One region of the Massilia sp. KIM genome, then DNA from elsewhere that is predicted to be linked to it. Evidence: riboswitches for the same ligand, from Rfam matches in the RefSeq annotation. Region 1 holds a riboswitch; each other region holds the start of a gene.

Region 1 (10,270 bases):
GGCGCGCGCCAGCCATTCGCGCGCCACGCTGTTCGCAGCCAGCGGCTCGCGTCCCCAGGGAGCGCCATTCAGCGGCGCCAGCGCCGCCTGCAAGGCCTCGCGCAGTAGCGGCTGCTCCTCGGCCAGCGCGTCCGCGGACGCGGCCAGCGCCAGCCGCCCGGCGCGGTCGATCAGGCGGATCAGGTTGGGGTAGAGGTCGCGGAACAGGCCCGAGGTGGTGACCAGGGCGTCGCGCCGCGGCGCGCCGGGCTTGAGGCGCACGTCGGTGACGATGCCGCGCGCGTTCCACACCGGCTCGGCGCCCATCATGGCCAGCGCGAAGGCCACCATCACGCCCTCGTCGCGCACCGCGTCCGAGGCCCACAGGATGATGCCTTCGCTGCCCTGGCGGCCCGCATCGCGGGCGTCGGCCTTGGTGGCCAGGCGCTCGCCCAGCCCGTAGCCCAGGCGGGTCGGCAGGATGTCGCCGTCCACCGCGTGGAAGTTGCGCCCGGTGGGCAGGGCCTCGGGCGAGCGCAGCGGATCGTTGCCCTTGCCCGGCTCGATGTAGCGGCCTTCGAGGCCGGCCAGCAGCGCCGCCATTTCCAGGCGCGGCGAGTCGGCCAGCTTGCGCTCGGTGCCGGCGTCGAACACCCCGCCCTTCTTCATCGAGTCCAGCATCAGGTCGAGCGACTTGCGCTCCCAGGGGCGGCCGAACACGTGCAGCCCGTAAGGCATGAACTTCTCCTGCAGCTTGGTGAGATAGTGGCCGATCTCGTGCGCCAGCAGGTCGTCGTCGGCGGCGTCGAAACCGATGCCGCGCACCTTGAGCACGTCTTCCATCGAGGCCTCGAGCTCGGCGCGCAGGTTGAGCGCCACCACCCGCTCGCGCATCAGGCTCGCGGCCTGGGCCTTGAGCGACTCGGAGCTGGCGGCCTCGAAGCTTTCGACCACCTGGCGCAGCGAAAGCAGCTCGTCGTACAGGGGCGTGGAGGCGAGCGGCGGGGTCAGGTGGTCGACCATCACCGCCAGGCCGCGCCGCTTGGCCTGGGTGCCCTCGCCCACGCCGTCCACGATGTAGGGGTAGATGCCGGGCAGCTCGCCCGCGATCAGGCTGGGGTAGTCGTCGGCGGCGAGGCCCACGGCTTTCCCGGGCAGGAATTCATAGGTCGAGTGGCGGCCCACGTGCACCAGGGCGTCGGCCTTGAAGCGCTCGCGCACCCAGTGGTAGAAGGCCAGGTACTGGTGCGGCGGCGTGATGCTGGTGTTGGCATGCAGCAGTTCCTCGTCCACTTCCCAGCCACGCGGCGGCTGCGGGCCGATGAAGACGTTGCCGAACACCAGGCCGGGCACCAGCAGGCGGCCGCCGTCGACCATGACCTTGCCGGGCGCCGCGCCCCAGCCGCGCATGCCTTCGATGCGGTAGCCGGCCAGGCGCCGCTGCAGGGGCGCGAGCGAGGCGCAGGCGCGCGCGGGACGCTCGTCCAGGCAGGCGCGGTAGCCTTCGTCCAGCAGCGCAAGGTCGCGCAGGGCCGCTTCGCGCTGCGGGTGGTCGGCGCCTTCGACCAGGTGCAGCAGCTCCTTCACGATCAGCGCGGCCTGCTTGCGGCCGAGGGCGCGCTCGCCCGCCGCCTCGGCTTCCAGCACCTCCGCATGCAGGCGTCCCAGCAGGCCGTTCTGCATCTCGCCCCGCACCCGGGGCGACAGGGTGGCGAACCAGCGCGCGTAGTCCGCGGCGGAGACGCCGTTGACCGCCGGGTTCATCTCGCGCAGCGCGGCGCGGTCCTCCGGCAGGTTGACGCCGTGGGCCATGATGCGGTCGAGCAGGGCCTCGGGCGTGGCGGGCAGCTCGCCGACCGTGTAGCCGGCCGCCTTCAGGGCATGCAGCATCTCGAACAGGGAGGCCGCCACGTCGAGGTTGTCGGCGCCGATGTTCTGGCGGCCCGGCGGGTGGTTGTAGTAGATGAGGGCGAGGCGCTTGTCGCGGTTGGCCTTGGCGCGCAGCGCCAGCCAGCGGTCGACGCGCGCGGCCATGCGGCCGGCCTCCTGGTCCAGCACCACGGGCGGGCGGTTCTCGATGCCGGTCAGCGGATCGCGCCTGGCCTGGCCCAGGGCCGCCACCACAATCGGCTGGCCGATGCCCTGCAGCTCGGGCAGGGCGACGCGGTACTGGACCGAATCGGGCGGCAGGCCGTCCGGCGACAGGCGCCACTGCATGGCCGTGCGGTCGGACAGGCGGATCGCCTTGAACACCGGGATGTCGAGGCGCTTGAAGGCTTCCTGCACCGCTTCGCGGCCCTCGGCGGCGCCGACCACGAAGTCCTGCAGCACCACCAGGGCCGCGGGCCGCGCGGGCGTGACCAGTTGCGGCAGGCGCTCGAGCGCCTCGCGCGAGGCGCCGCCCCAGCGCGTCAGGAGCTGCACGCAGGGCTGGCCCTGCCGCTCGATCCTCCGGCACAGCGCGGCCGGCACCACGCCATCCATGTTCGACAGGTCGAGCACGACCACGGTCGGCTTGTCCTGCAGGCCGAGCTCCGCCGCCCTGCCCCAGGCCGCCGCGTCGGCCAGCTCGCGCTGCCCCACGCGCAGGCGCAGGGCGGGTTCCGGACGCGGCGCGGCCAGCGGCGTGCCCGGGGCAAGACGCTGGGCCAGCAGGGCCTCGGTGTTATCGACCCCGCCACCCTGCCACAGGCGGCGCGCGGCCAGCCACCGGGCGGCGGCCGGATGCGCGGTGGCGGCCTGCAGCGCGTCCTGGGGCGGGGTTTCGGTCGACAACTGGCGCAGGGTCTCGGCCGGAAAGCCCGCCAGGCTGCCGTGGCGGCCGCGCGTGACCAGGCTCAGGCTGGCCTCGCCGTTGAAGGCGAGGATCTCGGCGCCTGGCCTGGCATGGCGCGCCAGCGCGTCCTTGAGGCGGCGGGCGGGATCGCCGAACACCGACACCGCCAGCACGCTGTCGGCGCGCCCCAGCCACTGCGCTACTTCACGCTCGCTGGCCGCCATGAACTGGGCCGGGGTGCGCAGCAGGATGCGGTCGCGCGGATGGCGGGCCAGGTGGCGGTGCGCGGCCTCGACGGCGGTCGGGGCGGCGCGCTCGGTGACCAGGGCGAACAGGGTGGCGGCCTGCGCGGACACGCAGGACAGAAGGCATAGCAGCACCGCGAAGGCGCGGACGACAGGACGAGCGCTCAATTGGACGTCAACCGGCAAGGCACGCGAGGCGCGCAGGGAAAACCAGGCGATCCGGGCTCGCGGCCGCGCCGCAGGAAGCGCGGCATGGAATCGAAGCATGCGAAGAGAACGGAACGCCAACCGGCAAGGCCACACCCCGGGCCCTGCAATGTGCATCGCGAGCGGCCGGTCTTCTGGCTTGCCTTCATCCTTCCCTGTCCTTGCCTTCCCGTGCGGATGCACAGTGGCGGTCGTCCAGGGTCGTCGGGCCTACAGCAGCGGGGGCTGCGCCGGACTGGCGGGGATGGACATCCCGCGCGTCACCGGCTTCCCGTTTCACCCTCCCGCAGACTAGCGGAAGGGCACCGTTCACGTTATTGCCGGATTGTACATGTCCGTGGTGGACCTCGCCACTATCCGGGCAAGACCGCCATGCTCTCTCGAAAAAAAAGCCCACTCCCTGCAAGGAGTGGGCTTTGCGCCGCAAGCTATCCGCGTTCAGCGGGCCGGAATCTGGTTCAGCAGGGCCGGCTGGCCCATCTCGACAAGTGTCGCGTTGGACTTGTTGAAATAGGCGTTCCAGAATGCGCCCAGCGCGCGCAGGGTCTTGGGATCCCGATACTTCTTCGATTTGCCCGACTCTTCAGGCAACAATCCAGCGCCGATCACGTACACCTGCGCACCGCCAAAGTCTGCGATCAGCTCATTGTCGGCTGCGAGCTTGAGCTCCCGGTCCGCATCGATCTGGCGTACCGAAGCGCCTTTCGGTCCATAAAAGCTGGTCACCGAGGAGTTTTCCAGCATATCCGAAGCGAGCAGCACGATTTTGCGCCTTGCACCCGACTTCCTGACCCGCGTCGAGATGGATTTCAGCGATGCCAGGACGTCGGATTTGGCGAGATCCGTGCTGGCCATGTCGAAGGCGCCACGCAAGCCGGTGCCGATCGCCTGCATCGCGACCATGGGCTGTCGCTTGGAACACGCATCGAACCGCGCCAGAAGGGGTTTCGAGATATCGTCTCGCGCCACGGCAGGGATCGACGGCTCGATCGTCCCGGCGCTAAGGAGCTGCACGTAACGGCCCTGCGAGAAAGCCGAAAACGTCAGCAACGAGTAGGCATTGCCGGCCGTCATGAATGCACGGACATTGTCTGCCACCTGCTGCTGCAGAGTCTTGTCAAACACGGTCGTCTGGTCTACCAACACGAACAGCTCGGTATCCGCTGACGCGGGCGCGACACCCAGCTTGCTGTCGTAGCAGCTCGGCACCACGTTCTCCGCGGCAGGACAGGCTTGTGCAAACACAAGGCTCAGCGCGAACGCGAAGGCGCGCTTCACAGCAAGTCCTCGATCTCGGCCGCGCGCTGTTTCTTTGCCTGCGCGGCGGCATTCTCCTTGCGTTCCTGGAGAACCAATTTGACTTCCGCGAATACATGTTCCGGAAGAGTGTCCAGATAGGCGCGTTTGGCCTGGGTATCGTCCCCGAGGCGATCGAGTTCGCTAATGGCGCGGCCAACATCGCCGGCGCGCGCCACGGGTGTCTCAAGCTCGGCAGCAGCAAGGCCAGTACCAGCGTTAAGCGCGGATTTGCTTGCCTTGTGCGCCTGGGCGCGCTCGCGTTCCTCGTCGAGACGGCGCTGCTCCTCATGAAGCGCAGCACGCTTCTTGGTGCGGTAATCGGTCTCCTCGCGATCCGTGGAGTCGAGGAACTCGAGGAAACTCTTGTTCGGATGCACCGCGACACCAGTACCCTTGTCCGCGTGATGCTGGATCATCCGCTGTTGAAGATTTTCGAGCTGGTTCTGCGCCTTGTCGATGTACTGCTGGGAGGCGGCGCGAACGTCCGCATAAGTCAGGAATTTTCCCTTGCCCAAAGCCTTGTAAGCTGCCTTGCTGTTCTCGCCCGCGAATCCCCAGCGATAGCCGAACAGCACACCGAGCCCCTGCAAGAACACGAAGAGCACTGCCAGGATCGCGAAGGTCACCCAGTAGCCGTGCAGGTCGTATTGAGCCGCCTCCTCGACCGCCTTGCCGTCTGCGGCGAGGCTGAGGTTCGCATCGGCGTCCGGGATCACGTTCTGCTGGGCCAGGTCCAGGCCGACACCGGTTTGCCGCTGTTCCACCAGCTCGCTCTTCTGGATGCGGACGGAGTCTTCCATGAGCTTGTTGGCGCTCTGGACCCGCACGTATGTCGCACCGATAGCAATGATCAGTACGAAGGCAAGTGTGGCCCAGCTGACGACGAAGCTGGCGTCCAGGCCGACACGGTTGCAGATCTGGGTGTACTCCGGTTCGGCGTCGTCGAGGTGCTGAGCCGTAGTCAAGGGCATGGATTTGGTCCGCAGCTTGTGCTTGCGCCCCTCCTCGATCCAGTCCTTGCGTGCGCGCTTGATCTTGAGCGAGCGATAGAGTTCATGACCAGCCTGATGGGTAAGCAATACGCACAAGGCGGAGACGATGAATGCGATACCGATCGCCGCATACTTCTGGGTCGTCTCGCTGGCGCCAGGTACGGTGTAGCCGGCGAGCACATAGCTGAAACCCTGGGCTTCGATGAACACGAAGGCGATAATCAGAATCCAGATCGCCAGGGGCGTGGTCGTACGTCCATTGTCACCTGCCTTTTGTAGGTAGGTCATGCGCTCGTTGAAATCGTATTCCGATTGCACCTGAACGAAAGCCTTGTAGTCCTGGCAGAGCGTGCGCTCGGACTTGAACCAGCCGCTGCCGTCGGTAGTCTGATGGAGGTCCTGGGAGAGCCGCTTCAGTTTGCCGATCACGGGGAAGGCGTACCAGGTATTCAGCCACCACCATTTCAGCTTGTCCCACATCAGGGACACGAGAATGGCGGCGGCGGCCGTGTAGATGATCATCCACACGAGCACAGGATAGGTATGAAGGAAATCGGAGAGCATGGTATTCAGTTGGCAATGACTGGTTTAAAGGCGGAAACGTAAAGGCGATTGTCGCGGGCGTAGACGATGTTGCCGCCCTTGGCAGCTGCACCGCCTTGACGCGGATACAGGATGTCGACGCACTGCATGCCGGCGGCGCCATTGGTGAAGATGCGGTAAAGGATGCCGCCCTCTGCAAGATACGTGTTCACCGCCGGTCGCAATGTCACATCGGGGGAGGGATTGCGATTGACCGACGGATCATAGTTGGCGTAAACCTTCATCTCCGGCATTTGCGCCAAGGACGCTTCGCTGGCCAGGACGGCGACCTTGTTGATCACGATCTGGTGACCGTTGACACGTTCGGTCCAGCTCTTCCCATACAAGCCAGGAACGTGTTCGGCCACCCGGTAAGTCGCTCCATCCTTGAGTGCTTTCACCGCCCCCGTTATGCGTGGACGATCCTGGGAACAATCGGCAAGAACTGGCACATCGTCCGCGTACGCATTGCTGATCAGAGAGAACAGCGGACGCTTTTGTTCCAGCTTGCCAATACCAGCGGCGGCCAGCCGGGCATCCACCATAGGCGTACCGCCGAAGTCGATTGGCTTCCCAACGGTCTTGAAGGCTGCAACTGGCGACGAGGAGGTCGCTGCGGACGCGGGGGTGCGGGCCGGCGTCGCTGCCAGCGTCCTTCCTGGCGCGGGCGGCGTGGCGACCTGGCGGCTGATCGGCCTGGATGCATTGCTGTGATTGGGACGCGCGCCGCCAGTGGCTGCCTGCGCCTGCGCGTTAGCGGCTTCTCCATGTGCGGGCGCAGCTTGGGCGATAGTACTGCGGTAGAAATGATAGTTCGGTCGGCGCTCTTCGAGATATCGGCTGAAGCCTTCTGTGTTCGTCATTTCGACGATCTCGACCCGGCGGTTCTTGGCCCTGCCGTCTTCGGTGTTATTGTCGGCGACCGGATAGACCTCCCCCGCGCCCTGGTAGAACACCTGCTCACGCGGGATGCCGCGTCGCTGCAGGTAATCCGCTACCGCACGCGCGCGGCGTTCGGACAATTCGGCATTGAGCTTGGAGGAGCCAGTGTCATCGGTGTGCCCAACCAGCAGAAGCTTGCGGTCTGCCTGCTGGCCCGGCGCCTGTCCGGCCTTGTTCAGATTATAGATATCGGCGATCGCAGAGAAATACTGTTCGGCACGCCGGGTCAACACATCCGAATTTGTTTCGAAATGTCCGCCGCCGGCGCCATCGTCCTGCAGCGAGACAACGCTGCCGATCGCATTCTTCTTGACACTGCTGGCTTGCTGAGACCGGTCCAGTTCCGCGACATCGACGACTCGTCCGTCCTTGGTAATCGCTGCAAACTGCATCTGCAGCTGATACTCCCGCGCCACCTTGGCGAGATCACAACGGCGCTGATCAATATCGGCGCCGATGAATCCGCCGGCAGCGCCGCCCAGCAGTGCACCGGCGAGAATTGCGCCCTTGTCCTTATCCCCCATCTTTGCGCCGATCAGCGCCCCAGCCAGTACACCGAGCGCTATGCCGGTATTGCGCGCATTATTCGCACAAGGATCGGGATTATTGAAGGTATCGTTGAATGCCTGGTTTATTCCACCCTGACCGGGTGCGGTGGCGCATCCGGCAAGACTGAATGCGAGGCCGGCTGCGCCGATCTTTCTGATAGTGCGCGACTTCATTTCCATCCCATGTGTAGGCCAGCATTGGCAGGCGCCTGACATCACGCCACGGCAAATCGCCAGCAGGCGCTGTTTGCGAACCTGCAATCATGCTGTGCAATCGATAATAAAAGTTTCTCGATTGTAATGAGTGCGACAATTGGTCGCAATGCCGGGATGGCCGATTTGCTCTATTTATTCGATATTTTTCTGAATTAAGAATGGTATATGTCGACGGAATAGGTATCAGACGCACAGAAAATCACGGATTAGCGTGATTCTATTTCTTCACACATTTTTATTTTTACAAAATCGGGATAATTGGTGAGAATGAGTTCGCGATGGACTTTTTCGTCGCGTTATCGTTGCGAACAAAAACAAAAAAGCCTCGCATGCAAGCATGCGAGGCTTTTCACGGATGTGGATGTATTTCAGAACGGGATGTCGTCATCCATGTCCGAGAAGTTCGGCGCCGGTTTCGGCTGCGGACGCGCGGCCGGTGCCGGCGGGGCCTGGCGCGGAGCCGGGCGCTGCTGCGGGGCCGAGTAGTCGTCGTCCATGCCGCCGCCCATGCCCATGTCGCTGCCGCCGCCCATGCCCTGGCGGCCGCCCAGCATCTGCATGTTCTCGGCGATGATGTCGGTGGCGTAGCGCTCGATGCCGTCCTTGTCGGTGTACTTGCGGGTCTGCAGGCGGCCTTCAACGTAGACCGACGAACCTTTCTTGAGGTACTGTCCCACGATCTCGGCCAGGCGGCCGAAGAAGGAGATGCGGTGCCATTCGGTCAGTTCTTTCTGCTCGCCGGTGTTGCGGTCCTTCGAACGGTAGGAAGTGGCGACCGCGATGTTGGCGATCGCATCGCCGCTCGGCATGTAGCGGATTTCGGGATCGCGGCCCAGGTTGCCGACGATGATGACTTTGTTAACTGATGCCATGGTGTGACTCCTTCAGGGTATGTGGAGCCCTGGCTCTGCACTTGACTAAGCGCCAGGGAACTGTGGTGTTGCAGTCAGCTATTATGCCTGTTCCCGGGCCGGGAATCGCTGTTTTTTCGATAAGGGCGCACGCTGTTGCATGCGTGCGCTCAAGTCGCTCTTTCAGGACTGCTTGCCCGCCACCGCCTCGTAGGCGCGGCGGCTTTCCTGCAGCCCTGCGATCACGGCCAGGGCCGCGTCTTCATCTTCGGTCATGTCTTGCAGGAACATCGCGTTGTTTTCCTTGATCCATTCCAGCGGCATCTCCCACCAGGCCAGCTCGATCAGGGCGGCGCGCACTTTCTCCGTGAAGCGGTAGCGGACCAGGCGGGCCGGCGCGCCCGCATAAATGCCGTAGGGCTCGGACTGGAAGTTCGGCGGCAGCACCGAGCGCGCCCCGATAACGCAGCCGTTCTCGATCGTGCTGCCGCCCAGCACCATCACCTCGTCGCCGATCCAGACGTCGTTCTTGACCACCGTGTCGCCATACTGCGGCGGCAGCGCATTGGACAGCCCCATGCCCACGCTCGAGAACATATAGGTCGAGATGGTCTTCATCTCGTGCTGGCCGTTGAGCAGGAAGCGCAGGCGCTGGCCGCCGGAGACGAAGCGGCCGATCGCCAGGCTCTGCTGCTTCCCGTCGTACTTCGCGAGCGAATCGACACCCAGCGCCGAACAGCGTCCGATGTAAAAATAGCCCTCGGTGGCATCCTGGTCCACCCAGTTGCGGAAGAAACGGTGCGGGATCTGGCTGTAGCCGCCCTTGGCATAGCCCAGGACGGTGAAATGCCCCGCCCAGGGATGGTCGGGCTGCTCGCCGCTGAAGTCGTCTTCCGTAAAAATTTGCATGATCTTCGCTCGCTCGGAAAGGAAGCCTCGATTGTAACCCCAGAGCAACTTACCGAAAGACTTTATACCTCTGGCATCTTTGCCATTGAATTGGGGCGCAGCCCCACCACATGGACCGGATTGACCCGCTCGTCGTTGTGTGGCCACGGCAAAAATTGCTGGATGGATGTACAGCATTTCGAAAAACGAGCTACACTTATGGGTTCTCTCCGATCGGCCCGCTCACCCCGTCCGTGCTCTGTGCGCCGGCCCCGCAAAACTTATTGAAAGCCTGCAAAAACTTAATGGAAGAAATTCGTATCCGCGGCGCGCGCACGCACAATCTGAAGAACATCAACCTCGACCTGCCGCGCAACAAGCTGATCGTCATTACCGGGCTGTCGGGGTCCGGCAAATCCTCGCTCGCCTTCGACACCCTGTACGCCGAAGGCCAGCGCCGCTACGTCGAGTCGCTGTCGGCCTACGCGCGTCAGTTCCTGCAGCTGATGGAAAAGCCGGACGTCGACCTGATCGAGGGCCTGTCGCCGGCCATCTCGATCGAGCAGAAGGCCACCTCGCACAACCCGCGCTCGACCGTGGGCACGGTCACCGAGATCCACGACTACCTGCGCCTGCTGTACGCCCGCGTCGGCACCCCCTATTGCCCGGACCACCCGCACGAGCCGCTCGCGGCCCAGACGGTGTCGCAGATGGTCGACGCCGTGCTGGCCATGCCGGAAGGGAC
Region 2 (10,270 bases), on a different contig from region 1:
GCGCCTGTTCGCGCTCGGCCGGGGGCAGTTCCAGCAGGCTGTGCTGCAGCCAGCCGTCGAAGGCGCGCGAGGCCTCGGCCCCGCCGGGGCCGAACTGGCGCAGGTTGTGGTAGGAGAGGCCGCTGCCGATGATCAGGACGCCTTCGTCGCGCAGGGCCCGCAGCGCGCGCCCGGCCGCGATGTGGGCCGCCGGGTCGAGGTCGCGGCGCAGCGACATCTGCACCACCGGCATGGTCGCTTCCGGATAGACCGGATAGAGCATGGAGAAGGTGCCGTGGTCGAAGCCGCGCTCTGGGTCGAGGTCGGCATCGAAGCCGGCCTCGCGCAGCAGGGCGGCGGCGCGTGCGGCCAGCGCCGGCTCGCCTGGGGCCGGGTAGCGGATCTGGTAGGTGTGGGGCGGGAAGCCACCGTAGTCGTAGATCATGCCGGGCGCGCTGCCGGAGGAGAGCAGGAAGCGCGGCGCTTCCCAGTGGCTGGTCACGACCAGCACCGCGCGCACCGTGTCGCCGGCATCAAGGCGCAGCGCCGCCAGCGAGGCGGCCAGCTTGTCGTAGGCCGGGCCTACCTGTTCCTTCATCCACGGCCAGGGGCCGCCGCCGTGGGAAACGAAATACGTGGGTAGGGTCGCCACGGTCACTCCTGCGTTGGCTGAAATGCCCATGGTAGCCGATCCAGCTAGAAGCTGCCGGGGCCCCGCGCGAGATGCATCAGGCCGAACAGGCGGGCGCAGCGCGTCGCCGCCAGCACCGCCACCGCGAGCTGGGTCAGCAGGAAGGCGCCGGCAAAGGCGAGCGGGCCGATCGGCGGCAGATGGATGCGCGCCAGCCCCAGCAGGCCGGCCAGGGCCAGGCCGGCGGCGCTCACGCCCAGGTAGAACCCGATGCTGGCCAGCGGTCGGCGCGCCAGGAGGCGCAGGCCGTCGAACCAGGCCCGCACCGCCGAGCGGCGGCGCCGGTCCAGGGCCAGCACCGCGCGCCCCAGGTCGAGCGTGAGGTGGACCAGCGCGAACAGCAGGGCGGCCACGGCCGCCGCCGCCATGCTGGCGCGGTCGGCCTCGGCCGGCACGCGCGCGTCCAGGGCGTAGCCGTCGGCCAGGTCGAGCGCGAACCCCGCCGCCAGTCCGGCCAGGCCGAGCGGCAGCAGGGCCCACAGCAGCATGCGCAGCAGCCGCCCGTACTCGTGCATGGCGCCGGCCAGCAGCTGGGCCATGCGCGGCGGCTGGGGCGCGCGCGCCGCCGTGATGGCGGCGCCGGTGAGCAGGGGCGAGAGCAGCAGCCCGAGCGCGGCGGCCACGATGGCGCCGCCGCTCAGCGCGCTGCCGTGGCGCATCGACAGCGTGGCGAGGTCGGCCACGGCCACCAGGTCGAGGCGCTCGGCCAGGCCGGCCGCCTGCACGCTGTAGTCGAAGGCGCCGGACAGCATGCGCCACACGGGCAGGGTGGCGGCCAGGGTCGGCAGCAGCAAGGCCGCGACCCACAGCAGCAGCAGGCGCCATTGCAGGGCGGGGCGCAGGCTGGCCAGGAGCGGCGAAGCCGGGCGCGCGGACGGCGCCTGGAGCGGGGCCGCGGTAGCGAGGGGGGAAGGGCTCAGGGTCGTCATACGGTGGCGATCAGGGAAAGGACGAGCTGCACGAAGGCGGCGAAGTCGGCGCTCCAGCGGCTGGAGGCGCGCTTGTCGGGGTCGATGCTGCGGCCGTCGTCGAACTTGTTGACGTCGAGGTAGTGGGCGCGGCGCGGGTCGAGCTGGGCCGACACCGCCTTGGCCGGCCGCACCCAGCTCCAGCTGCGCCAGCTCTCCTCGCCCTTCCACTGCACGGTCTCGCTGCTGCCGTCGGCGAAGCGCACCACCAGGGTCTGGGGCACGGCCGCGCCCTGGCGGCGCACGGTGACCGTGGTGCGGAAAGGGAAGGGGCCGGCGCCCGGCGCCGGGTTGGCGTGGGCCTTCTCCCAGGCCGCGCGGGCGTCTTCGATGCGCTCGTCGACCATCGCCTGGGTCTCCTCGACCCGCTTGCCGTTCTCGTCGCGGGTGCCCGGCAGCGGCAGTTCTTCCTCGCTGCGCAGTTCGAGCACGCGGTCGTCCACGCGCGCGGTGGCGAACACCTGGCGCGCGAACACCTCTTCGACGGCGGCGCGCTGGCCGCTGCCCTCGGCCAGGGCCTCGCGCAGGTCGGCGATGCTTGGGTGGCGGAACTTCCAGCGCCGGTAGTATTCCTTGACGCCGCGCTCCATCGCTTCGCGGCCGATGCGCTCCTCCAGATCGCGCATCACGATCGCGCTGCGGGTGTAGACCGGGCTGATGCCCTGCAGGCGCGCCCAGGCGTTCTGGCCGGGCGCGTCGGCCGGCTGGTCGCGCGGGGCGCCCATGCGCACGGCGTCGAAGGGCTCGAAGCCCGGATCGATGCCGATGCGCTTGAGCCAGGCCGGCGCCGGATGCACGCGCTGGCCGCGCTCGCGCATCATGCGCGCGTCCCAGTATTCGTTCATGCCTTCGTCGAGGAAGGGCTCCTCGAATTCGTTCGAGGCCAGGATGCCGTAGAAGTAGTTGTGGCCGAACTCGTGGATGGTCACGCCGTCCAGTTCGAACTCGGCCAGCGACCCGGGCGGCACGTCCTCGAAGCCCAGGGCGGTGATGAAGGTCGGGTACTCCATGCCGCCCGCTTCCTCGGCGCCGTAGGGCGGAATCACCACCGTCAGGGTCTTGTAGGGGTAGGGCCCGAGGGTGCGCGAGAAATAGGCGAGGGAATCCTTGGCCGCCTTCATGGCTGGTCCGGCGCTGGCCGCGTACTCGGGCGGATAGAGCACCTGCACGGTGACGGTGGGGCTGCCCGGGCCGGTCCAGGTCTCGACCAGCGGCCGGCTGCTGCGCTTGTCCGCGGTCCAGGCGAAGTCGTGGACGTCGGCCTGCAGGTAGCGGTGGGTGCGCATGCCGTTCTTCTCGACCGGCTGGCCCTGCAGCTCGCCGGTCGCGCCCACCACATAGTCCCTGGGCAGGGTGAGGCTGACGTCGAAGCTGCCGAAGTCGGCGTAGAACTCGGAGTTCTGGTGGAACTCGTGGGCGTTCCAGCGCGGGGCGGTGGCGCCGCGCTCGCCCGGCAGTTCGAGCACCGCGATCTTGGGGAACCACTGGGCCACCAGGTGGAAGCTGCCGTGGTGGCCGGTGCGCGCGACCACGCGCGGCAACTGGGTGGCGAAGCCGATGTCCAGGGTGGTGCTGGCGCCCGGCGCCACCGGCTGGGGCAGGTCGAGGCGCACGACGGTGCGGTCGGTGGCGGGGCCGCCGTCGGGCTGCACGAAATGCCAGGGCACGGCGGCTGCGCCCTGGCGCACTGCGCCCAGGGCGATATAGCCCCATTCGCCCTCGTTCAGGGCGAGGCCGCTGCGAAAGCCCTCGCCGGCCAGGCGCTGCTCGGTGAAGAAGGTGCTGCCCATGCCCTCGAAGGCGTTCATGTAGAGGTGCAGGTAGACGCTGCGCACCTCCTGCGCGCTGCGGTTGCGCCAGGTGAGCTGCTGCTGGCCGCTGACCAGGTGCTTGACCGGGTCGAGCGTGGCCGCGATGCGGTAATGGACCACCCGGTCCGACAGGGTGGCGTGCTCGCCGCTGCGGATGCCGCCCCAGGCCTGTGGGCTGCTGGGCGTGGCGACGGCGGCGGCGTCGGACGCCGCCAGGGCGATGCCGTCGGACGAGGCCGGCGGGGCCTTCGCGGGAGGCGCCCCGGTCTGCCAGGCCAGGGCGAAGCCGGCCAGGAGCAGGGTGGCGGCAGCGAAGCCGGCGGCGCGCCGGCGCATGAGGGTCTGCATTGCTGGGCTCTCGATCTTGTCTTGTCGTTAACGCATGACTATAGCGAGAAGCTTGCTCTGGTCCAAGTTTTTCCGACGGAATGCGCAAAGCGCGGGCTGGAAGGCAGGATCGGCCGACGCGGGCCGGGCTTGGCAGGGTTATAATGCCCGCCGTTCTGGTGCCCGCGCAGGCTCTCCGCCTGCGCAGTTAAACGGGAAACACGAGGCCGCCGCGCTCCGCGCCGCGGCCAAGGTGTGCTGCCCCCGCAACGGTCAACAAGCGTCGCCGCCCCCGGCGACAGGCCGCCTCGACAACCACTGTGCCCGCGCATAGGAAGGTGAGGCAGTCGGTCTTGCCAGCCCGGATACCGGCCAGGACAGGTGAACGGCCGCGCATGGAGATGCGCGCTCGTTCGTTGACGCCGGACTGCGGGGACGCAGCGACGGCGGATTTTTTCGAAGAATGCATCCGACATGAATCTTGCTGCTGTAACGCGCGGCGCGCCGGCCCTCAAGCCGCTCGCCCTGGCCTGCGCCATCTCCCTTCCCGCCCTCGCGCCCGTGCTGGCCCAGGACGCCCTGCCTTCTGTGCTGGTCACAGGCGCCCGCTTCCCGGTGCAGGCCGCCCAGGCCCCGATCGGCGCCACCGTGATCACGGCCGAGGAGATTCGCCGCGCCGGCGCCAGCGACGTCAACGCGGCGATCCGCAAGATCGGCGGCGTCTATGGCCGCCAGAGCCTGGACGCCTCGCCCGACTTCGCCCTCGACCTGCGCGGCTTCGGCGCCAACAGCGCCCAGAACCTGGTGGTGATGGTGGACGGCGTGCGCCTGAACGAGAACGAGCTGGCCACCACCGTGCTCTCGACCATCCCGGTCGACAGCGTGGAACGCATCGAGATCACGCGCGGCGGCAGCAGCGTGCTGTACGGCGAAGGCGCGACCGGCGGCGTGATCCACATCATCACCCGCCGCGCCGGCGAGGCCGGGACCCGCGGCTCGCTGTTCGCCGAAGGCGGCCAGTTCCACCACCGCGACCTGCGCGCCAGCCTGGCCCACGGCGCCGGCCCCTGGTCCTTCGACGCCGCGGTGAACGACCGCGCCACCGACGGCTACCGCGACAACGCCAACTTCGAGCAGACCGCCTTCAGCGGCGGCCTGCAATACGCCTGGGCGCCGGGCAGCCGCGCCGGCCTGCGCGTGGAAAGCGCGCGCGCCGATTCGCGCTTCCCGGGCTCGCTGAGCGAGGCGCATTACCTGGACAATCCGCGCGCCAGCTTCACCCGCAAGGACTACGGCTCGCTCGACAGCGACCGCGTCAACCTCTTCGTCGAGCAGCGCGCCGGCGCCTTCGACCTGGCCGCCGAACTCTCGCACCGCAAGCGCGAAGTCGAGGCCAATTACCACTTCACCGTGGCCGGCGTCGAGACGCTGTCGCGCTCGACCTACGACGCGAAGCAGACCCAGTTCTCGCCGCGCCTGCGCCACAGCGCGCAACTGGGCGGCCAGCGCAACGAGCTGGTGGCAGGCGTCGACCTGGTGCGCTGGGAGCGCGACACCGTCTCCGACTTCTCGCTCGGCGATGCGCGCCAGGATTCGAAGGCATTCTACGTACGCGACGAGCTGCGCTGGAACGCGCCGCACAATGCGCGCCTGGCCGTGGGCGCGCGCCACGAGAAGTTCGAGAAGACCTATTCCGACCCGCTGGCCTTCCCGGCGGTGGCCGGCGAGAAGCGCGAGCAGTCGCTCAACGCCTGGTCGCTGGAGGGCAGCATCGACCTGCTACCGGGCCTGACCGTGTTCGCCAAGGCCGGCCGCAGCTACCGCATCCCGAACGTGGACGAGAACGCGCTGCGCGCCACCCTCGACGTGCTCCAGCCCCAGACTTCGCGCGACCTCGAGCTGGGCCTGAGCGTCGGCGGCGCCGTGCAGCAGCTGTCCGCGCGCCTGTTCCGCCACCGCCTGCGCAACGAGATCTTTTACGACCCGACCATCGGCTGGGGCGCCAACACCAACCTCGATCCGACCCGCCGCCAGGGCGTGGAGATCGAGGCCTGGCGCCAGTTCACGCCGGCCTGGCGCCTGAGCGGCCAGTGGCAGTACGTGCAGGCCGAGTTCACCGGCGGCCCCAACGCCGGCCGCGAGATGGTGCTGGTGCCGAAGAACGTGCTGAGCGCGCGCCTGGCCTGGACACCTGGCCGCGAACAGAGCGCCGACCTCGGCGTGCAATGGGTGGACAGCCAGCGCTACGGCAGCGACTTCAGCAATACCTGCGGCGCGCGCATCCCGTCCTACGCCACCGTGGACGCGCGTTACGCGCGCCGCCTGGGCGCCTGGGAAGTCGCGGTCAGCGGCCTGAACCTGCTGGACCGCGACTACTACAGCAACGCCTTCGGCTGCCGCTCGGGCATCTACCCGAGCGACGGACGCCAGCTGAAGCTGTCGGCGCGCTACGACTTCTGAGGCCGGCCATGCGATCGCGCCTGCTTACGTCCTTGCTGCTCGCCTGCGCCCTGGTCCCGGCCCAGGCGGCCGTCAGCGTGGTCGACGACGCCGGCCGCACCGTCACCCTGGCCAGGCCGGCGCAGCGCGTGATCGCGATGGCGCCCCACGTCACCGAACTGCTGTTCGCGGCCGGCGGCGGGCCCAAGGTGGTGGGCGCGATGAATTACAGCGACTACCCCGAGGCCGCGAAGAAGCTGCCCCTGGTCGGCAGCAACACCCAGATCGACGTCGAGAGCCTGCTGGCGCTCAATCCCGACCTGGTGGTGGTCTGGCACAGCGGGAACACCGCGCGCCAGATCGCCCAGCTCGAAAGCCTGGGCATCCCGATCTTCCGCAGCGAGCCCACACGCCTGGAGCAGGTCGCCACCAGCCTGGAACGCCTGGGCAGCCTGCTGGGTGCGGAGGCGGCGGCGAACAAGGCCGCCGCGGACTACCGGGCGCGCATCGCCGCCCTGGGCGCGCGCTATGGCAAGCGCTCCCCGGTGACGGTGTTCTACCAGGTCTGGGACAGCCCGCTCTATACCCTCAACGACGCCCAGATCGCGAGCGACATCATCCGCCTGTGCGGCGGGCGCAACGTGTTCGGGGAGCTGAAGACGGTGGCGCCCCAGGTCGGCGTCGAAGCCGTGGTGGCGCGCGACCCCGAGGTGATCCTGGCCGGCAAGCGCTACGATCCGGCCAACCCCGGCTTGAAGCTGTGGCAGGCCTACGGCGGCATGACGGCGGTGAAGCGCAACAACCTGTTCACCGTCGACGGCGACCTCCTGAGCCGGCCCGGTCCGCGCACCGCCGAAGGGGCGGCGCGCCTGTGCGAACAGCTGGAGACGGCGCGCAGCCGGCGTTGACGAATCCTTAAGAGAGGGTTAACCGGCCGTTAAAGCGGTAAGCAAATGCAAAAATCCGGCCCCGGCCCCCGATGGGGAGGGCAAAAAAGTGGTAATCTCGCGCTCGTTTGCTCAATCACTTTTGTGGAAGGATAGTTATGCGCTCTCTGCGTTTTGCCCTCGTTGCCGCCAGCCTGATCGCCGGGTTCGCCAACGCTTCGCCAGCCGATCCGAAGAATGGCGCCGAATACACCACGCTGTCTTCGCCGCAACCGGTCCAGGCCACGGGCAAGAAGGTCGAGGTGATCGAATTCTTCGCTTATCACTGCCCGGCCTGTAACGCGATGGAGCCGACCCTGAACGCCTGGGTCAAGAAGCAGGGTGACAACATCGTCCTGCGCCGCATCCACCTGCCTTTCCAGGGCGCCAACGATCCGGAAGCCCACCTGTTCCTGACGCTGGAAGCGATGGGCAAGCTGGAGGAGTATCATGGCAAGGTGTTCCGTGCGGTGCACGTCGAGCGCCAGCGCCTGATGAAGGACGACGCCATCATCGACTGGGCCGTCAAGAGTGGCCTGGACCGCGCCAAGTTCCTTGAAGCATGGAATTCCTTCGGCGTGCAGACCAAGCTGCGCCGCCTGCAGGCAGTGGCCGAAGCCTACAAGGCGAGCAGCACCCCGACCATCGTGATCGATGGTAAATATGTGGTGTCGCCGGCGACCGTTGCCCAGGCTAACAAAATCCAGGGCATGAACGAAGCCCTGTCGGCCACCACCCAAGTGATGGACGCACTCGTTGCAAAGGCAGCCAAAACGAAATGAGCAGTGACGACGTCGAACGCGAAGTCCTCAAGATGTACGAGGGGTCCCGGCCCCGCGAGGAAGAGCTGTTCGAGACCAGCCGATTCAATCACCTAGCCTGGTCGCTGGTGGCGTTCTTCGCGTTCGCCGCGATCTGGCTGGCGATCGCCCTGGTCAATGCCGAAAACCAGCGCCATGCGCTGATGACCAACAAGTGCCCGGACCCGCTGTTCAAGGGCGGGATCGACAAGGCTTGCCTGGTCACCGTGCGCTCGCGCGATCACTGGTGGGAACATCTCTGGTACGGCGTGACGCACGTGCGCGCCCGCCCGGACGAAGCGAAGTAAGCTGAGGAAGTAGGCTGAGGAAGTACGACCGCGCGCCGGCGCGCGGTCATTCTCCGCAGGGCGTCACCGCATAGGCGCAGCGCCGCGCCCCGGCAAGCTGGTGCTCGATCCTGATCACCCTGGCGCCCGGCCCCAGCACCCGCTGGAACACCTCCAGCTCCGAACGGCAAAAATCCTGGCAGGAGCGCGCCGCCGCGCATATCGGGCAATGGTTTTCCACCAGCAGCACGCTGCCGTCTTCGCGCAGTTCGGATTCGGCCATGTAGCCTTCCTCCGAGCGCGCCGCCGCCAGCGCCGCCACCCGTTCCGCCAATCCTTCCTCCGTCTCCACCCGCGCCCGGTAGGCTGCCTCGCTGCTGCGCTCGCGGGCGGCGATCAACTGCTCCAGCGCCGCCGGCCCGAACAGGGCCTGGACCTGCCCGATCAGGTCGACCGTCAGTTCCGCATGCCGGTCCGGGAAGCGCGCATGCCCGCGCTCGCTCAGGCGCCAGCGCCGCACCGGCCGGCCGACCTTGCCGCCGCTGTCTTCCCATTGCACCAAGCCCTTTTCTTCGAGCTGTTCGAGCTGGCGCCGCGCGCCCATCGAGGTCAGGCCGAGCAGGTCGGCCAGGGCCTGGGCCGTCTGCGGTCCGCGCATCTTGAGCAGCATCAGGGTCTGTTCGAGCGTGTTCATCGGCCCTCCATGCCGGGGTGGGCGCTGGCCAGGCTCCAGTTGCGCAGCGCGAACGCGGCCCATGCAGCCAGCACGCCGCCCAGCACCAGCACCACCCGTGTGTCGATCAGGGTCAGCACCGCGCCCACCAGGGCCATGACGATGTTGGCCAGGCAGAAGGTGGTCGAGAGCAGGGCCATCACGCTGCCCTGGCCGTGGTGGGCGAACTGGTCGGCCGACCACGTCTGCAAGGCCGCGTTGTAGTAGGCGTGCGGCACGCCGAAGGCGATGATGGCCATGATTCCCAGGACCAGGTTGCCGAAGCCCAGGCAGAGGATGGCGGCGGCCGCCACCGCCGCGTACAGGGCGGCGCGGCGGCGGCCCTCGCGTTCGCTGGCGCGGCCGGCGAACAGGGCGGCCGAAGTCATCAGCGCGCACATGCCCATGTTCACCAGGGCGATCTCGCGGGCGTCGTAGCCGCCCACGTCCACCAGCCAGAGCGGGAAGAATTCGTAGAGCGAGGCGACCCCGCAGGCGTAGGCGAAATGGACCGTGAACAGGGTGCGCAGCGGCAGGTGGCCGAGGAGGGTGAAGGCGTGGCGCCGGCGCGCCACCGCCCACCAGCTGTCCGTGCCCGGCGCGACCGCCGTGGCTGGCAGGCTGGCGGCCACGCAGGACGAGCCCAGCAGCAGGGCGCCGGCCGCCACGTAGAAGGGCAGGGTGATGCCGCCGCCCATCGAAAAGCCGGCCAGCAGCGGACCGACCAGCCAGCCGAGGTGGAAGGCGCCGTTCAGCCAGGACAGGGCGTGGTTGCGCAAGGGACCGGGGATGCGTTCGATGACGATGGCCCGCATCACCGCGCCATTGCCTTCGAGCAGACCGGTAAAGAAGCGCGCGCCCAGGAACAGCAGATAGGATTCCGAGACCAGGGCCGCCGCGGTCAGGACGTGGCCGAGCGCCGCGCCGATGGTGGTCGTGAGCAGGGCGCGGCGGCGGCCGAAGCCGTCCGAGAGCGGCCCCAGCACGGCGCTGCCGATCAGCAGGCCGACCGGGTTGACCATCAGCGCGATGCCGAGCAGGAGCTTGGGCGGCAGGCCGAGGAAGCTGTTCAGGCCATTGCTGCCGCCGTCGGCGAACAGGGGCGCGAGCAGCGGATAGGCCAGGGAGGCGCCGGTGGTGGACAGCAATCCCAGGCCGCACAGGGTGGCGATGAGCAGGCGATCGTTCATGGCACCAGCCTAACCCGGACGCGACAATAAGTAAACGATTTTGTTTATTTATTCGCCATCGGTGGCGAGCGGCAGGGCGATCACGAAGCGCGCCCCGCCCAGGCCCGTGGAGGCTTCGGCGCGCAGGCTGCCGCCGTGCA
Region 3 (10,270 bases), on a different contig from region 1:
CCGGGTAGTCGCTGTAGTTCACCGCGCCGACGATGCGCTTGCCGCCGCCGGCCGCGAACAGCATCTCCGTCACGTGCGGCGCCATCGAGATCACGCGTTCGGCCGGTTTGGCCAGCGTGACGGTGCGGCCGGCGTCGTCCTTGACCGTGATCGCGGCCTGCGCCTGGGCAGCCAGCATGCAGGCCAGCAGCATCATCTTCTTCATCGATTTCTCCACTCTTGCAGTGCGCGCGTGAAGCGCGACCAGTCTTCTTCCTGCGCGGGCAAGCCCACGCGGATGCCGCGCGCCGCTTCGCGGAACAGTCTGCACCAGATGCCGCGGCGCGCCATGTGCTCGTGAAACGCCTCAGGCTGCGCTTCCGGCCACCACTGGAACAGCGGCGTGCCGCCGGCGTCTATGCCGTGCGCGCGCAACAGGGCGCGCATGCGCTCGCCGTCGAGGGCAAGCTGCCGCTGCGTCGCCTCCTGCCAGCGGGAGTCGCGCAGCGCGGCCAAGGCGATTTCCTGGGCCGGACCGCTGACGGCCCAGGGCCCGAGCAGGTCGGCCAGGCCGGCCAGCAGCGCTTCTTGCGCGGCGACGAAGCCCAGGCGCAGGCCGGCCAGCCCGAAGAACTTGCCGACCGAGCGCAGCACGATCAGCCCCGGCTGCGCCGCATGAGGGGCGACGCTGAGCGCCGGCGCGGTGTCGCCGAAGGCTTCGTCGACCACCAGCCAGCCACCGCGCGCATGCAGGCGGGACGCCCAGTCGAGCAGTTGCTGCGGCGAGATCGTTTCGCCGGTAGGGTTGTTCGGATTGACGACCACCACCACGTCGCTCTCCCCGACCGCTTGTTCCAGGTCGGCGTAGGCCACGAGCCGGCGCATGTGGCCGTGCAGGCTCCAGTGCTGCGCATGCTCCGCATACGAGGGGGCGGACACCGCGACGCGCGACGGCGGGCGCAGGCGCGGCAAGGCCTGGATCGCCGCCTGCGTACCGGCGACGGGGAGCAGCTGCGGCGCCCGGTAATAGGCGCAGGCCGCATCCAGCAGACGCGGGTCCGGTTCCGGAAGGCGGCGCCAGGCATCGGCCGACAGCGCCGGCGCAGGATAGCCGTGCGGATTGATGCCGGTCGAGAGATCGATCCAGTCGTCGCGCCCGTAGCGCCGCGCCGCGTCGCGCAGGTTGCCGCCGTGTTCAAGCATGGCCGGCGCCTCCCAGCGTCAGCAGCACGCCGGCCGCGCAGACCACCGCCGCCCATAGCAGGGTGGTCTTGAGCACCAGTTGCCACGCGCGCAGGATGTCGGCGGCGCCCGCCGCCGGACCGGTCCCCAAGGGCGGGCGCTGCTCCACTTCGCCATCGTAGACGGCGGCGCCGCCGAGCGAGACGCCCAGCGCTCCTGCGCCGCTGGCCATGACCGGGCCGGCGTTCGGGCTGCTCCAGGCGCGCGCCTGGGTGCGCCAGCATTGCCAGGCGCGCGCGCGGCCGGCGCCGGCCAGCAGCACATAGGACAGGGCGGTCAGGCGCGCCGGCAGGTAGTTCATCAAGTCATCGGTGCGCGCGGCGAAGCGCCCGAAGAGGTTGTAGCGCTCGTTGCGGTAGCCCCACATGGCGTCCAGCGTGTTCACCAGCCGGAACAGCACCGCCCCCGGGCCGCCAGCGACCACGAACCAGAACAGGGTGCCGAACACCGCGTCGTTGCCGTTTTCGAGCAGGGACTCGGCGCTGGCCTTGGCCAGGTCGGCTTCGCTCGCGGTCGCGGTGTCGCGGCTGACGATGCGCGAGGTCAGCTGGCGCGCCTGGACAAGGTTCCCCTCGCGCAGCGCCCGGTAGATCGGCAGGGTATGGTCGCGCAGGCTGCGCAGGCCAATGCAGAAATAGAGCAGCACCGCATGCAGCCACAAGCCGGCGGCGTCGACCAGCAGGTCGAAGAACAGGGTCAGCGGCAGCACCGCCAGCAGCCAGGCCAGGGCGCCGCGCGCAAGTCGTGCATTGCCGCCGTTCAGGCGACGTTCGAGGAAGTGCGCAAGCCTTCCGAAGCCGACCAGCGGATGCCAGCGCCGCGTCTCACCCAGCAGCAGGTCGAGCGCGATTCCGGCCACCAGCAGCAGGGCGATCTCGAGCGGTGACAGGCCGTTCAGCATGGCGCGCCTTTCAGCACCAGCGGCAGCCCTGCGGCGACGAACACGGCGCGGTCAGCCCTGGCCGCCACGGCCTGGTTCAGGCGTCCCGCTTCGTCGGCGAAGCTGCGCGAGATCGCACCCCAGGGCACGATGCCCATGCCGACCTCGTTGGACACGAACACCACGTCGCCCGGCAAGCCACCGTCGAGCAGTTCCAGCAGCGCGGCGCGCTCCGCATGGAAGCGCGGCGGCAGCTCGACCTCGCCGACGTCCGGATACACGCGGCCATCCGAGAACATCAGGTTGCTGAGCCAGAGCGTCAGGCAATCGACCAGCACCAGGCGCTGCGGCGCGCACTGCTCGCGCAGCACGCGGGCGAGCGCCAGCTCCTCCTCGACGGTGCGCCAGTGCGCGGGCCGGCGCTCACGGTGGTGGGCGATGCGGGCCGACATCTCGCCGTCGCCCGCGCGCGAGGTCGCCACGTAGACCACCTCCTTGTTTGACGCCTGCGCCAACTGCTCGGCATGGGCGCTCTTGCCCGAACGCGCGCCGCCGAACACCAGGGTCACGCTCACCGCGGCGCCCCCAGGAACATCGCGGCTACGGCCGCCGGGTTGGACGGGAAGTAGCCGTGAAAATAGGATGCCGTCAGGGCGCCGATACGGAAAACCGCCTCACCCTGCGCGCCGTCGCGCTGCTTGACCGTGTGCGCCTGCGGAACCAGGTCGGAGCGCATGGTCGAATAGTGGAAAGTGTGGCCGCGCAGCTCGCCCTGGGCGGTGGGCATCGCATGCATGCCCAGCCCCGCCAGGCGCGGCTGCATCACGACCTCGCCCTGCAGCAGGCCGGCCATCTGCCAGCGCTGTCCCTGCTTGTCGGTCAGGCCATCGGCGATCGCCATCATGCCGCCGCACTCGGCCACGATGGGCAGACCGTGCGCATGGGCGTCGCGGATCGAGTCGCGCCAGCGCGTGGCCTTTTCCAGCGCCGGACCGTGCAGCTCGGGATACCCGCCTGGCAGGTAGACCGCATCGGCATCGGCAGGCACCGGCTCGTCGTCGAGCGGCGCGAAATACACGAGGCGCGCGCCCAGCTGTTGCAGCAGCTCGGCATTGGCCGGGTAGACGAAGATGAAGGAGGCGTCGCGCGCGATGGCGATGGTGCGGCCTGCGAGCGGCCGGTCCGCCGGTGCGGGCTGCTCCGGCAGCGGCGCCAGCAGCGGCAGCGCGTTCCATGCGGCGTCATCGAACTCGATCTGGTCGGCCAGGGAGTCGAGCATCTGTTCCACTTCTTCTACCTCGCCCGGGACCACCAGTCCAAGATGGCGCTTCGGCAGGCGCTTGTCCTGGCGCGGCAGGGAACCGATCAGGGGAATGTCGCGCAGCGAGGCCTTGACCATGGCCGCGTGACCGGCGCTGGCGACGCGGTTGGCCACCACGCCCGCCATCTGCACCGGACCGTAGTCGCGCAGGCCCTGCGCCACCGCGCCGGCGGTCTGTGCCATGGCCGAGGCGTCCAGCACCGCCAGCACCGGAATGCCGAACTCGCGCGCCAGGTCGGCCGCCGAGGGCGCGCCGTCGTACAGCCCCATCACGCCCTCGACCAGGATCGCGTCCGCCTCGCGCGCGGCCTCGCCCAGCCGGCGGCGGCATTCCTCCGCGCCGACCATCCACAGGTCCAGGTTGTGGACCGGGGCGCCGCAGGCGCGTTCGAGCAGCATCGGGTCGATGAAATCGGGGCCGCACTTGAACACGCGCACGCGCTTGCCCGCGCGGACCAAGCGCCGCGCCAGCGCCGCCGTGACCGTGGTCTTGCCCTGGCCGGACGCCATCGCCGCCACCAGGACCACCCTTGCTCCGCAGCCGGCGGCCATGGCTACCACTCCGTCCCGGCCTGGGCCACGATGCCCGCCTTGAAGGCGTGCTTGACCACGTTCATCTCGGTGACGGTGTCGGCCACCTCGACCAGCTCGGGCGGCGCGCCGCGGCCGGTGATCACCACGTGCTGCATCTCGGGACGGTCGAGCAGGTCGGCGATCACGGTGTGCACGTCCAGGTAGCGGTACTTGAGCGCGATGTTCAGTTCGTCCAGCACCACCATGCCGTAGTCCGGATCGCTCAGGAAGCGCTTGGCCAGTTCCCAGGCTTCAAGCGCCTTGGCGATGTCGCGTTCGCGGTTCTGGGTTTCCCAGGTATAGCCTTCGCCCATCGCGTGGAAGCTGACTTCGTCCGGGAAGCGGCGCAGGAAAGTCTCTTCGCCGGTGGACATCGCGCCCTTGATGAACTGGACCACGCCCACCTTCATCCCGTGGCCGAGCGCGCGCGCCACCATGCCGAAGGCGCTCGAGCTCTTGCCCTTGCCGTTGCCGGTGTTGACGATGATGATGCCGATCTGCTTGTCGGCGGCGGCGATCTTGGCGTCGATCACAGCCTTCTTGCGCTCCATGCGCTGGCGGTGGCGCTCGTTCAGTGCTGCGATCTCGTCTGGAGTCATGGTGTTCATGGTTGAGCCTCAAGGGGAATGAAGATGCGGCGGCCGCCATGGTCGAGCATCTCGATCGGGTGGCCGAGGTAGTCGCCCAGCAGCGCCGGCTGCATGGTCGCGTCGACCGTGCCCGCCTGCCAGCGGCCATCGCCCATGAGCAGCAGCGCATGGGTCGAAATACGGTGCGCCAGGTTCAGGTCGTGGCCGATCATGACCACGGTCTTGCCCTGCTCGCGGCACAGGCGGGCCAGCAGGGCCATCACGCTCACCTGGTGCGCCAGGTCGAGGGCGTTGGCCGGCTCGTCGAGCAGTAGCAGGGGTGTTTCTTGCGCCAGCATGGCTGCGATCGCGACGCGCTGGCGCTCGCCGCCGGACAGGGTGCGCACGTCGCGCGCGGCGAGATCGGCGACTTCCATCGCCTCCAGCGCGCGCACGGCGGCATGGTGGTCGTCGCTCCCTTCCCAGTAACGCTTGCCGTGGTAGGGATGGCGCGCCGACAGCACGGTTTCGATCACGCTGTAGGCGAAGGCGTCGTGGCGCGACTGGGCCAGGTAGGCGCGCTCGCGCGCCAGGTCGGCCGGATCCCAGTCGTCCAGCGCGCGGCCGCCGATGCTCACGCGGCCCGCGTCCGGGCGGTGCAGGCCGGCCAGGGTGCGCAGCAGGGTGCTCTTGCCAGCGCCGTTGCGGCCGATGATGCTCCAGCACTCGCCGGGAGCGACGCGCCAGTCCAGGCCGTCGATCAGGGTACGCTTGCCGGCGCTCAGGCGCAGTTGGGAGGTCTGGATCATGCTCACTTCCTGAGCCGATGGAGCTGGTAAAGGAAGACCGGCGCGCCGATGACCGCCGTGATGGCGCCCACCGGCAGCTGCAGCGGCGCCAGGATGGTGCGCGCCAGCGTATCGCACAGCACCAGGAAGCTGCCGCCGACCAGCACCGCCGCCGGCACCAGCACGCGGTGGTCGGGGCCGAAGGCGAAACGGCAGGCGTGCGGCACGATCAGCCCCACGAAGCCCACCGAGCCGGCGCTGGTGACGGCGCTGGCGGTGAGCAGGCCCGAGACGAAGAACAGGCCCTTGCGCAAAGGGCCCACGCGCACGCCGAGCGTGGCGGCCGTGTCGGCATGCAGGGCGACCACGTTCATGGCGCGCGCGCTGCGCATCGCATAGAACACCGAGCCTGCCAGCACCACCCAGGGCGCCAGGCGCAGGGGCGCGCCGGCCAGGTCGCCGATCAGCCAGAACACCATGCTGCGCAGCCGGCCTTCGGGCGCGATCGACAGCATCAGGGTGATCAGGGCGCTGCACAGGGCGGACAGGATCACGCCGGTAAGCAGCAGCATCGAGGTTCCGCCCTCGGCCGCCAGGCCGCCGCGCAGGTCGCGCCGGGCCAGCAGGTAGAGCAGCATCGAGATGGTGACCGCGCCGACCAGGGCCGCGCCGTCCACCACGGCCGCGCCGCACATCATGAGCAGGGCCGCCAGCGCGCCCACCGAAGCGCCGGAGGACACCCCCAGCACATAGGGATCGGCCAGCGGATTGCGCAGCAAGGCCTGCATCATCACGCCGGCCAGGGCCAGGGCGCCGCCCGTCACGAAGGCCATCAGCGCGCGGCTGGCGCGCAGCTCGAGCAGCGAGGCCGGCAACGACTCGGCCTTGCCCGCGGCGAGCTCGCGCAGCGCGCCCGGCATGTCCGCCAGCGGCACCCGGATTGAACCAATCATGCCCGAGAGCAGGAGGCTGGCAAAGGCGCAGGCCAGCAGCAGCCCGATGACGAGCAGGGCGTGCTGGCGCTGTGAACGGGCGGGAGGATGCATGCTTGGCCTTGTCGTATAGCCCCGTCAGTGGATGCCGTAGCGCAGGGCAGCGAACCAGGTGCGGCCACTGGTGCCGTAGCTGCGGGCGAGCTCGTACTGCTTGTCGGCCACGTTATTGACCCGCACCAGCAGCGACAGCTCCGGGGTGAACTGCCACGTAGTGTACAGGTTGAGCAGGCCGTAGCCGCCCAGGCGGCGCGCATTGGCCGCGTCGTCGTAGCGCTCGCCCGACAGCGTCCACTCGGCGCCGGCCTTCACTGTGCCGAAGCTACGGTCGGCGGCGAAGCTCGCATGCTCCTTGGCGCGGCGCGCCAGGCGCTTGCCGGTGGTCTCGTCGCGCGGGTCCTGCCAGTCCAGGTTGGCGCGCAGGTTGACGCCGGCGATGCGGGTGCTGCCGCCCAGGCTCACACCTTCGAGCTGGGCTTCGTTGACGTTGTAGGCGCAGCTGCGCACGGCGCGGTCCGGGCAGGGCGTGGCCGAGACGATCATGTCGGTCAGGCGGTTGCGGTAGTAGCGCGCATCGAGCTGGACCAGGCTGCCGTCGTAGCGCAGGCCGAGCTCGCGGTTGCGGCCTTTCTCCGGCCTGTTGGTCGGCAGGCCGTAGCCCGGGTAATACAGCTCGTTGAAGGTCGGGGCGCGGAAGCTGGAGCCGACGCTGGCGGTGGCGCGCAGGCCGTTGCCGAAATCGTAGCCATAGCCGGCGGCGCCGGTGTTCTTGTTGCCGTACACCGAGCGGTCGTGGCGTGCGCTCAGGTCCAGCAGGTGGCTGCCGCGCTTGGCCGAATAGGCGGCCGCATAGGCGTTGGTGATGCGCGAGCGATTGATCGCGCTGCTGTCGACTTCCTCCTTGCGGTGGCTGTAGAGCAGCTGGAGGGTGTCCGGGCCGATGGCGATGTTGTTCTGCCAGCTGAACTCGTCCTGCCGGGTATCGATCTGGCTGGCGCCTGAGCCCGCGGCGCTAGTGAAGTTGCCGCCCTTGTCTTCCGAGCGCGCGTATTGCAGGCTGCTGCGCCAGTTCGGCAGGATCTGGTTGGTCATGAACACGGCTGCGGTGTTCAGCTCCTGGTCCGTATAGGTGTTGAAGCTGGAGGCGCCGCTGTCGTACTCGCTGTACAGACGGCTGAGCAGGAACTGCGCGCCGATCTCGTGGCCCGGGGCCAGGGTCAGGGCGACGCGGCCGTTGGCGTCGCGGCGGCGGTAGCCGTCTTCGTCCGCGTTGAACGCGGTAACGCCCGGGCGGGTGGCCGAAAAGCCGTCCGCATCCTCGTAACCCGCGCCCAGGCTATAGCTGACGGCGTGCTCGCCGCTGGTCGCGCCGCTCACGCCGGCCTGCGCCTGGCGCGTGCCGTTGCTGCCGGCGCCGACCGACGCGCTGATCGCCTGGCCTGCCACGCCCTTGCGGGTAAAGATCTGGATCACGCCGCCGACGGCGTCCGCGCCGTACAGGGTGCTGAGCGGGCCGTACACGACTTCGATGCGTTCGATCGAGGAGAGGGGAATCGCGTTCCAGCTCGCCGCGCCCGTGGTCGAGGAGCCGATGCGCACGCCGTCGAGCAGGACCACCACCTGGTTGCTGTTGGAGCCGCGCAGGTAGACCTGGGTGGTCGTGCCGGCCGGGCCGTTACGGGTGATCTCGATGCCGCGCTGGCGCTGCAGGATGTCGGCAACGGAGCCGGCGCCCGAGCGCGCGATCTCCTCGGCATGGATGACGGTGGTGTCGGCGATGACGTCGGCTGCCTTCTGCGGCGTGCGGTTGGCGGTGACGACGACGGTGTCGACGGATTGCGCGGACGCGCAGGAGGAAGCGATGGCGAGCGCGAGCGACACTGCGGCCGCTTGCCGTGTTACGGGAAAATTCATGAACAGTTTTCTATCAATGGACAACCAGCCGACGTCCCCGTGGGCCAGATTGAACAGGAACGCGCCGCTGGCGCATTCCCACCTTTTGGCCGGTATCCGGGCTGGCAAGTGTGGCCGTCAGACCTTCCCATGCACAAAGCACAGTGGTCGAGGAAGACGGTTTGCCGCGTGACGCGGCACTTGCTTACCGTTGCGGGGGCAGCACACGTTGGCCCTGGAGAAGAGCGCCGTGTTTCCCGTTTAACTGCGCCTGTGAATACAGGCGCGAGCACCAAAACCCCGTCATTATACGGACTCGCGCCCAGCCTTGTCAGGCTTTCAGCATCGTCACTTCGGCGTAGGCGATACGGTGGGGTGTGCGGGCGGCGCGCAGCGCGGCTTCCTCGAGGCTGCCGCCCTGGCGCAGCGAGGACAGCAGGCGGATGGTGCCGGCGTGGCAGACGATGAGGGCGCGGTCGAGGCCCTGCGCGTGCAGGTCGTCATGGAAAGCGGCGACGCGCGTGGCCACGTCCATGACGCTTTCGCCGCCGCCAGGGCGGTAATGCAGCAGGTCGGCGTTCCAGGCGTCGACTTCCTCGCGCGGGATGTCGTCCCAGCTGCGCATTTCCCATGCGCCGAAGTGCATCTCGGCCAGGCGGGCATCGAACAGCGGCGCGGGCGAAAGACGGCGCGCGAGTTCGGCGCAACGTGCGAGCGGGCTCGCGTAGACCGGCAGGCCGTCGCGCGCATGGACCGACAGCGCCTCGACCGCCGCGTCGATGGCGCCATCGGCGGCAGGCAGGTCGCTGCTGCCATAGCACAGCCCTGCGGCGACCGCCGGCTGCGGATGGCGCACGAGGATCAGCTGCATGGTTCAGGCCAGCGTGCCCTGGCCGAGCGTGGCCAGCACCGCCATGTAGATGAAGACTTCGGCGAGCTGCTGGACGGCGCCAAGGCAATCGCCGGTGTAGCCGCCGAGGCGGCGCGCGAACTTGCGCGCCAGCCAGAGGGCGGCAAGCGTCGCCGCCAGCAGGGCGGCAGCGCAGGCGGCGACGCTCAGCAGGCCTAGCACCACCAGCGCTGCGGCGGCCAGCAGGACGGTGGCGAAGGCGATGGCGAACTCGCCCTTGCTCATGCGCTGGGCGAGCGGCTTGGCCTTGCCTTCGGCGCGCGCATATTCCATCTTCCAGATGAGCGAAGTCGCGGCCAGGCGCGACAGGGGATGGGCCAGCAGAAGCGCGCCGATGGCGCTGGACGGCGGCAGCATCGCCAGGGTGGTGCATTTCGCGATCAGGATGCAGACCACGCCGATGGCGCCATAGGCGCCGACGCGGGAGTCCTTCATGATCTCCAGCGCCCGCTCGCGCGTCATGCCGCCGCCCAGGCCATCGCAGGTGTCGGCGAAGCCGTCTTCATGGAAGGCGCCCGTGATATAGATGGTGGCCGCGGTGGCCAGCACGGCGGCGACCGGCGCGGGCAGGAACAGCCCCGCGGCCGCGTAGACCGCTGCGGCGATCGCACCGACCACCAGCCCGACCAGCGGGAAGTAACGCGAGGCGTGATTCAGCCACGCCGCCTCGAAGCCGACCCAGCGCGGGATCGGCAGGCGCGTGAAGAACTGCAGCGCGACGAAGAACAGGCGCAGCTGGTGCATTTAGTCGGCGCGATTGCTGACCTGCGCGGAGGCGAAGGTCGCCATCTCGTTCAGGAAGTTGGCGGCGGCGTGCAGCAGGGGCAGGGCGAGGGCGCTGCCGGTGCCTTCGCCCAGGCGCAGGCCCAGGTCGAGCAGGGGCTGCGCGCCGAGCTGCTCCAGCATCAGCTTGTGGCCGTTCTCGCCCGAGCAGTGCGAGAACACGCAGTAATCGAGGATGGCAGGCTGCAGGCGCGCCGCCACCAGCAGGGCGCTGGTGACGATGAAGCCGTCGATCAGCAGCACCTTGCGCAGCTCGGCGGCCTTGAGCATGGCGCCGGTCATCATCGCGATCTCGAAGCCACCGAAAGTCGCCAGCACGGCCAGCGGGTCGCTCGCATCC

Evidence for each region. Region 1 has a riboswitch for cobalamin ahead of B0920_RS22755 (cobaltochelatase subunit CobN). Riboswitches for the same ligand answer to the same signal wherever they lie in the genome.
Region 2: linked by a shared signal. The riboswitch ahead of B0920_RS11015 (TonB-dependent receptor) and the one ahead of B0920_RS22755 (cobaltochelatase subunit CobN) in region 1 are both predicted to bind cobalamin.
Region 3: linked by a shared signal. The riboswitch ahead of B0920_RS25145 (TonB-dependent receptor domain-containing protein) and the one ahead of B0920_RS22755 (cobaltochelatase subunit CobN) in region 1 are both predicted to bind cobalamin.

What each region holds. Positions count from the first base shown of each region.
Region 1 is NZ_MVAD01000004.1:33,804-44,073, forward strand. It holds gene B0920_RS22755 (cobaltochelatase subunit CobN) at 1-3,168, opposite strand, end outside; cobalamin riboswitch at 3,314-3,532, opposite strand; gene B0920_RS22760 (hypothetical protein) at 3,646-4,485, opposite strand; gene B0920_RS22765 (hypothetical protein) at 4,482-6,062, opposite strand; gene B0920_RS22770 (OmpA family protein) at 6,068-7,744, opposite strand; gene ssb (single-stranded DNA-binding protein) at 8,155-8,658, opposite strand; gene B0920_RS22780 (CatB-related O-acetyltransferase) at 8,821-9,546, opposite strand; gene uvrA (excinuclease ABC subunit UvrA) at 9,831-10,270, shown strand, end outside.
Region 2 is NZ_MVAD01000001.1:2,532,202-2,542,471, reverse strand. It holds gene B0920_RS11030 (class III extradiol ring-cleavage dioxygenase) at 1-631, opposite strand, end outside; gene B0920_RS11025 (hypothetical protein) at 676-1,599, opposite strand; gene B0920_RS11020 (M1 family metallopeptidase) at 1,596-3,797, opposite strand; cobalamin riboswitch at 3,937-4,168, shown strand; gene B0920_RS11015 (TonB-dependent receptor) at 4,251-6,236, shown strand; gene B0920_RS11010 (cobalamin-binding protein) at 6,245-7,123, shown strand; gene B0920_RS11005 (thiol:disulfide interchange protein DsbA/DsbL) at 7,261-7,923, shown strand; gene B0920_RS11000 (hypothetical protein) at 7,920-8,249, shown strand; gene B0920_RS10995 (metalloregulator ArsR/SmtB family transcription factor) at 8,296-8,922, opposite strand; gene B0920_RS10990 (MFS transporter) at 8,919-10,130, opposite strand; gene B0920_RS10985 (ATP-binding protein) at 10,179-10,270, opposite strand, start outside.
Region 3 is NZ_MVAD01000007.1:3,775-14,044, forward strand. It holds gene B0920_RS25105 (cobalamin-binding protein) at 1-205, opposite strand, end outside; gene cobD (threonine-phosphate decarboxylase CobD) at 202-1,182, opposite strand; gene cbiB (adenosylcobinamide-phosphate synthase CbiB) at 1,175-2,122, opposite strand; gene cobU (bifunctional adenosylcobinamide kinase/adenosylcobinamide-phosphate guanylyltransferase) at 2,116-2,676, opposite strand; gene B0920_RS25125 (cobyrinate a,c-diamide synthase) at 2,673-3,974, opposite strand; gene cobO (cob(I)yrinic acid a,c-diamide adenosyltransferase) at 3,977-4,603, opposite strand; gene B0920_RS25135 (ABC transporter ATP-binding protein) at 4,600-5,373, opposite strand; gene B0920_RS25140 (iron ABC transporter permease) at 5,376-6,398, opposite strand; gene B0920_RS25145 (TonB-dependent receptor domain-containing protein) at 6,423-8,258, opposite strand; cobalamin riboswitch at 8,328-8,549, opposite strand; gene B0920_RS25150 (histidine phosphatase family protein) at 8,569-9,108, opposite strand; gene B0920_RS25155 (adenosylcobinamide-GDP ribazoletransferase) at 9,112-9,891, opposite strand; gene cobT (nicotinate-nucleotide--dimethylbenzimidazole phosphoribosyltransferase) at 9,892-10,270, opposite strand, start outside.